DNA from 2 places in the Lysinibacillus sp. NPDC097195 genome. Region 2 is predicted to be linked to the other one. Evidence: riboswitches for the same ligand, from Rfam matches in the RefSeq annotation. Region 2 holds a riboswitch; the other holds the start of a gene.
What was found. Region 2 has a riboswitch for thiamine pyrophosphate ahead of thiT (energy-coupled thiamine transporter ThiT). Riboswitches for the same ligand answer to the same signal wherever they lie in the genome.

Region 1: another riboswitch for thiamine pyrophosphate. It lies ahead of thiM (hydroxyethylthiazole kinase); the one in region 2 lies ahead of thiT (energy-coupled thiamine transporter ThiT).

The regions. Positions count from the first base shown of each region.
Region 1 covers NZ_JBIWDP010000001.1:173,011-177,106, forward strand. The annotation lists gene thiE (thiamine phosphate synthase) at 1-487, opposite strand, end outside; gene thiD (bifunctional hydroxymethylpyrimidine kinase/phosphomethylpyrimidine kinase) at 477-1,301, opposite strand; gene thiM (hydroxyethylthiazole kinase) at 1,301-2,056, opposite strand; TPP riboswitch at 2,143-2,241, opposite strand; gene mbcS (acyl-CoA synthetase MbcS) at 2,435-4,021, shown strand.
Region 2 covers NZ_JBIWDP010000006.1:96,162-100,257, forward strand. The annotation lists gene ACIQXI_RS19795 (AAA family ATPase) at 1-581, shown strand, start outside; gene ACIQXI_RS19800 (hypothetical protein) at 771-893, opposite strand; gene ACIQXI_RS19805 (magnetosome magnetite crystal formation protein family) at 922-1,254, opposite strand; TPP riboswitch at 1,384-1,491, shown strand; gene thiT (energy-coupled thiamine transporter ThiT) at 1,615-2,175, shown strand; gene map (type I methionyl aminopeptidase) at 2,410-3,165, shown strand; gene ACIQXI_RS19820 (hypothetical protein) at 3,190-3,903, opposite strand.

The DNA.
Region 1 (4,096 bases), on a different contig from region 2:
GCAGCTGTGGAGACAATTTTCGAGCATATGATAAAAATTCAGTTCCACTAGGCGGTTGAGCATCATTTTTTGAAGTTGTCGCATATATCGGCCCTATACCTACATAATCTGCTCCATATTGTAAAGCGACTTGTAATTCATCAGCACAGTGGACAGATACGCCAAGAATTTTTTGACCTATTTTTTGACGGACGAGCGATACGGGAAGATCTTCTTGCCCAATATGAATACCATCAGCATCTAACTTTAAAGCAAGTTCAATATCGTCATTCACGATAAAGGGGACTGCGTATTGCTTGCATAAACTTTGACATTGACGCGCAAAGTTTTCATAGTGCTCATCTGTCAATGCACCGAGTCCTTTTTCACGAAATTGAAACATCGTAATGCCTGCTTGCAAAGCTGCCTCAAGTACTGCTAAAGGTTGTCCATTTTTTACATTCGTTGTACCCATAATAAAATAAAGCTGCAAATCCCTACGTTTCATGGATAATCACCTCGCAACTAGCTTGAAATTTTTTGTAAGCAAAATGATTCGTCGGTCCATTGCCATTGCCAATTGATAAATTATGAAGAATTGCTAGCTGTATAAACTTTTTCGCCTCAATAATCGCCTGTTTTAGAGGCAGTTTTTGTCCAATAAAAGCTGTTAATGCAGCTGAAAATGTACATCCTGTACCGTGAGTGTTCTTTGTAGCAATACGAGGAGTCTGCATTGAAAATGTTGTACCATTGTTAAAAAATACATAGTCCACTGCAAAATCTTCGTTAGCTAAATGTCCACCTTTTATAATGACACATTGCACACCAAGCTGTAATAATGCTTGTGCTGCTTGCTGAATTTCTAATAAAGTTTCGATTTTACGCCCTATAAGAGTCTCTGCTTCAGGAACATTAGGTGTGACGATTGTGGCAAGTGGTAAAAGTTCTTCCTTTAATGCCGCTATCGCTTGTTGCTGTAATAAGCTTTCGCCACCTTTAGCAATCATTACTGGATCAACAATAAGGGGAATCGCTGAATGGCAGAAAGTCTGTGCAACGGTACGAATAATGTCAGAAGAAAAAAGCATTCCTGTCTTAATGGCAGAAATTGAAAAATCATCGAGTAAAACTTGAAGTTGTTTATTGACAAAGCCTTGGTCGATTGGTAATACATCCATTACACCTAATGTATTCTGTGCAGTCAAAGCGGTAAGAACAGAAGTTCCGAAAACGCCTAATTCTTGAAATGTTTTTAAATCAGCCTGGATACCTGCTCCGCCACCACTATCAGAGCCAGCAATTGTCGTAACAATGTGCATTAGTGATCACCATCCTTCGATAAACGATGTAATTCATTTAAGATGGAAACAGTAAAATCACCGTTAAATGGTGTAGTAGAAGCAGCATGTTTCGCCACTTGTTTATAGGCGGTTAATGTATCGCACAGCTGGGAAAATGGCGCTGTACCAACACTATAAGCAGCACAACAAATTGCGCTTAACAAACAACCAGTGCCAGTAACTTCTGTCATGCGCAAATGCCCACCAATAATCCATTGGGCTTGATGGCCATCTGTTATAAAATCTTCTTCACCAGTTACAATAACGATGCATTGATATTTTTTGGCTATTTCTTTTGCTTTTTCTTCTACGGAGATGGAACCGACTCCACTATCAACACCTTTCTGTTGCCACTGGACGTTGGCGATAGTAGCAAGTTCTCCAATATTACAGCGAATAACAGCGAAGCGAAGTTCTTTTAATAATTGTTGTACTGTTTGTTTGCGAAAAGCTGTGGCTCCCACACCAACTGGGTCTAACAGTACTGGAATACCAAGAGCATTGGCCTTTTTTCCAGCAAGCAACATCGATTCTTTTGTCCGGCTAGTGAGCGTGCCGATATTAATGAGTAAGGCTGAGGAAATAGCTACCATTTCTTCGACTTCTAGTGTTTCATCAGCCATTACAGGAGAAGCACCAATTGCTAATAAGCCGTTTGCTTGAAAATTTGCCACAACATAGTTTGTTATGCAGTGAATGAGTGGTTGTTTATTACGAATAGTTTGAAAAATCATCATAGTCCTCCTTTTGGATGGACGTAAGCATGCAAAAAAGCTCTTTTTCGTGCAAAATGTACACGTAAAAGAGCTTGTCATCAATAAAGAAGATGGATATTGCTCCCTACGTCAGTATTAACTAACAGGTTCAAAGGGTCAGGTTTTACCTTCTCAACTCGTTATGAGTCCCCCTGCAATCAAGAATTTTTAGTTGCCCAAAATGTAACATATCTTATCAGAGTATTCAATAGCTTTTTATCATAATTTGGAAATTAGTGACTGATGCCATAGAATAAACCATGATAATTGTCATGACTTTCTTAAAATAAGTCCCTTCCATTGAAATAATTAAAAAATGAGTTTTATAATAAACCTAGCAATAAGGAGGAAGTTATTATGAAAAGACAGGATTTAATCGCACCAGAATGGTATAACATTGTGGAGGAAATTGAAAAGTATGCACAGCAGCCATCTAAAAATGCATTAATTGTATATAATGAGCAGCAAGAAATTCAATACATTACATATGCGACATTACTAGAAAAGGCGAATCAGGCAGCCCATGTATTTACTTCACAAGGATTAACCAAGGGCGATGTCCTTTTAGTTATGGTTCCGAGATCTGTAGAGGCTTATATTGTTTACATAGCGGCATTGAAGGCAGGGTTAACAATTATCCCTAGCTCAGAAATGTTACGTACAAAAGATATTGAATATCGCATTACACATGCAAATGCGAAAGGTATTATTGCCTACGAGCCATATATTGAACAATTTGATCAAGTACAAAACTTAAACGGTATTTTGCAATTTGTAGTAGGCCAAGCGCATGCACCATGGCAACCATTACTTGAAAAAATGAAGGAGCAACCTACAACTTATACGAATCCGACACCGACAAAAAGTACGGACAATGCTTTTTTAGCCTATACGAGCGGTACAACAGGCAATCCGAAAGCGGCTGTTCATACACATAGCTGGGGTTATGCTCATTTACGCACAACAGCACCAAATTGGTTAGGTGTTCAAGAAAATGATATCGTTTGGGCTACAGCAGCGCCGGGATGGCAAAAGTGGATTTGGAGCCCGTTCCTAGCAACGTTAGGTAGTGGAGCTACAGCCTTTGTCTATAAAGGGAAATTTGATGCATCGACTTATTTATCGTTGCTTGAAAAATTTAAAATAAATGTATTATGCTGTACGCCAACCGAGTATCGCTTTATGGCAGCACTTAACAACCTACAGGATTATAATTTGAACGAGGTTCGCCAAGCTGTATCGGCAGGTGAGCCATTGAATAGTGAAGTAGTAAAAGTGTTTGCAGAGGCCTTTAATATTCAAGTTCGAGATGGCTACGGACAAACAGAAAATACATTACTAGTTGGCACAATGGTCGGCATGGAAGCACGCGCTGGCTCTATGGGAAAACCGACGCCAGGCAATACAGTAGAAATAATTGATGATCTAGGAAATCCAGTGTCTGAAGGTGTTGTGGGAGATATTGCTGTGCATCGAGAAACACCTGCGCTCTTTAAAGAGTACTTCCAAGATCGTGAACGCACAAGTTTACAATTCCGAGGTGACTGGTATATAACTGGAGACCGAGCATCTAAAGATGCACAAGGTTATTTCTGGTTTGAAGGTCGAGGAGATGATGTTATTATTTCATCGGGCTATACAATCGGGCCATTTGAAGTAGAAGATGCCTTAATGAAGCATCCTACAGTGAAGGAAGTTGCTGTCGTGGCAAGTCCTGATGAAGTAAGAGGAAATATTGTAAAAGCGTTTATTGTTCTTCACCAAGGAGAAGTTGGGGATAGTACGCTTATTAAAAAGTTACAAAACCACGTAAAATCGATGACAGCACCTTACAAATATCCACGGGCGATTGAGTTTGTCGAAGTGTTGCCAAAGACTGCATCGGGAAAAATCCGCCGCGTCGAATTACGACAACAAGAACAAGCCCACTATACACAAAAATAAATATTTCCTAGGAAATAATGTCGAAAAATCAAAGTTCATGTTTTATTGTGAACTTTTGATTTTTTGTTATCCCTC
Region 2 (4,096 bases):
AAACAGCAAATGAAATAAATGTCCTTGAAAAAGAAGCGGGGCGTGTCAAGGAACTTTATACATTGTTAAATGGCCAAAATCCGAAAAAACTATCCTTTGAGCGCTATATTCAAATTAGTTATTTGGATAAGATTACGGCAGCAGCAAATCTTCGCTTATTCCATTTATCAAATGGACAATTTGAATTGCGACGTTCCGACCGATTAGAGAAGCATGCGAAACAAAGTGGGCTAGGATTGGATGTTTATGATGCCTATACGGACCAGTTACGAGATGTTAAAACTTTATCAGGTGGAGAAAAGTTTAATGCATCATTAAGCCTTGCGTTAGGGATGGCAGATGTCATTCAAAGCTTCCAAGGCAATATACGAATTGAAACAATGTTTATTGACGAGGGCTTTGGCTCGTTAGATGAAGAAGCGTTAAATAAAGCCATTGATACGCTAATTGATTTACAGGACTCAGGCAGAATGATAGGCGTTATTTCACATGTAGCCGAATTAAAAGCTGCCATGCCAGCAGTGCTACATGTCGAAAAAACGTTAAGCGGACATAGCACAACACATTTTGAAGTAAAGTAAGTGCCAGGCACTGAAACAATTCTGAATTTTGATAGTGCGTTGAGCCGCGAAGTTTCTTGGTCAATGCCGAGAAAAAGTGCCAGGCACTCACACAATTTAAGTAAAAACCCACGGAGACTTCTGCTGCTTACTATGTTGAGCGGAAGGCGACGTGGGTTTTTCCGTTTTAGGATAGCGAAATATTTGCTACTATTTTCTGCGTGTTTGTACGTTAGCTGTTGTTCCTTTTTTAGCTGCGACTACTTTTTTTACGATAGGAATAACGATGGGTGCAAATTTTATAGCAGTTTTAACTACTTTTGATACTTTCACAAATACGACAGCTCCTTTGAACGAATTTTTAACGAATCACTCGTACAGCTTGCACTATATTCCAAATGACAATCGCTAATGATACGAGTAAATAAATTGCAAATGATACAAACCATATAATAATAAATGTATTCCCATTTGCAGAAGGGTCAAACATATTGAGTGACATCGTTGAAAAAATGAAAACGATAAAGAAGATGATGCCAAAGGCAAGTGGGATTAAGTGAGAAATAAGTGCTCTGACAGCATGTCTTTTGATATCACGATCATTTGAAACAAAATAGACAACTAACGGGACGATAAATGGTGCAAAAAAAATACTGAGATAACTAAATGCAGGTAAAATTTTTTGATTCTCCATCATTGTTCCTCCTTTTTTTATATTTACGCATTAAAAAATCAAAAGTTTCAAAAAAAAATAAGCGTGGAAAAGGTTGTAATCGTCCAGACGTTTGCGTACAATGAGGGTGTTCAATAAAAAATTAGATGTAACGACCACAAGGGGAGCTGATGATGTCAGCTGAGACTGGGCACGTAATGCCTTTACTCTTTGAACCTGTAAGTTAACACTTGCGTAGGGATGTGGATAGAAACCGACACTTTTACGATGTGAGGCTCTGTCCTGGCATCGTTTTTTTCATGCCGGATTGTGCGCATATCAATAATTGATTTCTATTCCTGCTCTTGTATCCTACATCGGAACAAAGGAGAGAATAATTTTATGGACAAAAAAAGATTACTCATGCTGGTCGAGATTGCCATTTTCGCAGCGATAGGACTTGTGCTTGATCAAGTTTCCTTTAAAGTATGGGCACAAGGTGGCTCTGTGAGCTTGGTGATGATTCCAATCATATTAATGGCGTTTCGTTGGGGCCTTTGGTCAGGGCTTGCAACAGGGCTATTGATTGGTGTTATACAAACAATGTTTGGTGCTTATATTGTGCACTGGCTTCAAGGATTACTAGATTATGGGGTGGCCTTTACCGTAGTAGGTTTAGCAGCAATCGTTCGTGAACCTGTATTAAAGGCAGCAACAGCTTTAAATAAAAAGAAAATGGCCGTTTATATTGTCATTGGTACGGTGTTGGCAGGTTTCCTTCGTTATCTTGCGCATACGTTCGCAGGTGCAGTATTTTTTGCTGAATATGCAGGCGATCAAAATGCATGGGTCTATTCAATTATTTATAATGGAACATACATGCTACCAGCTACCGTTTTAACCGCAATTGTTGGTGTGCTATTATTTACAGCAGCACCGCAATTAATGCAACGTAAATCTTAAACAATATTAGCCTATCCAAAAGGGAAAAATAGTATGCTAAGTATCTTAGTATGCTATTTTTTATTTTTAGAGCAATACTCGTTGAACAAAGTTGAGATTTGGTAAATTGTTGTTTTTTATTTGATGGTACGTCTAAAATCATGGCGGCATAGAATAATTAAAGCGTTTGGCGTTATGCGCATTTAAAGTTATGTTATATTAAAGAATAGATATTAGATGAAAGGGACGTTAAAAATGATTGTAAAAACGCAAGAAGAAATTGAAGCCTTTAAAAAAATTGGTCGCATTTGTGCCGAAATTCGTGAGGCGATGAAGGCAGCTACAAAACCAGGAGTGACAACACTTGAATTAGATGAAATTGCAGGGCGCATGTTTGCTGAAGCAGGAGCTATTTCAGGTCCTAAAGGTGAATACGATTTCCCTGGATATACTTGTATTAGTGTGAATGAAGAAGTGGCCCATGGTATTCCTGGACAACGCATTATTCAAGAGGGAGACATCGTCAATATTGATGTATCCGGTTCTCTAAATGGCTATTTTGCAGATACAGGTATTTCATTTGTAGTAGGGCAAGGTTACGAAGATAAAGAAAAACTTTGCCGCGTAGCGAAAAGTGCCTTTGATCGTGCTATGACAAAAGTAAAAGCTGGTTCTAAACTAAACCAAATTGGGAAAGCGGTAGAGCGTGAAGCTTATGCCAATGACTTAACGGTTATTATGAACTTAACAGGACATGGTTTAGGTCGTTCATTGCATGATGAACCAAACCATATTTTAAATTATTACGATGCATGGGATTCAACAATTATGAAAGAGGGCATGGTACTTGCAGTTGAGCCGTTTATTTCAGCGAAAGCAGAGCATATCGTTGAAGCTGGTGATGGCTGGACATTTATCACACCTGATAAATCATTAGTTGCCCAAATTGAGCATTCTATTATTGTTACAAAAGATAAACCAATCATTTTAACTTCATTAGATGAAGCATAAAAAACTAAAAACCTGCTTACCGATTTAATCTCGGTAAACAGGTTTTTTTTTGACGAATAAAATGCCCACAATAAGCACGCCACATAAAAATAAAGCTGCTGTCGTCACCAGTAATTCATCAAGGCCATTATGCAATACGATGCCGATAAAGGCCCATATAAATACGCTAGGATACACAATATCGAAATGATGGTAACGAATATGTAAAGCGATGGCAGTACCTATTGTCAATAATATTACTGCCCAAAGTGGGTTGCTCAGTCCAAAACCATGCCACCCATAAGATGTTAGGATAAAACTTGCGTTAGTTAACATCATAAATGTAGACCATGCAAAGTAAAGTGAAAATGGCAGTCTTCCTGTTAGCGAATTATTTGTAAATGAGTACGTATTGTAAAGGAAAAATAAGTACAGTACTAAAATTACTGAAGAGCAGAAAAATATTATGAAAAATTCATAATGCCAAAATAAAATAGACAGCGCTTGTAATATGCATACATTGCTAAAGAGAACAGTCTGTTTAATAGATGTCTTTTTAAAATTCATAACTAACCAATAAGCGAGCAAAATGTAAATCACTATCCATATCATATAGCTAATATTAATAGGTGCAAACATTACGGGAAAACGATTTGAGATTTCTAACGTAGATTGACCATTTATTGTTATGAAATAGGATGCAAAGGTTAGGATGAGTGAGACAATATACGTTATTGTCATTAAAATAATCTTAGGCAAAGCTTCCTCTCCCTTCGTGTTAAATTTTATAGGGAAAAGACAAATAAGTATAGGACTGTCACGAAATATCTATTTTATTATACCGGAAAATCCTTACAATGGAACAAGTGAATTTGCGTAAATTGTCTACAATTTACCATTTGATTAGGCATCCAAATATTTCTTTAGTACAATAGAAATATCCAATTTGAAG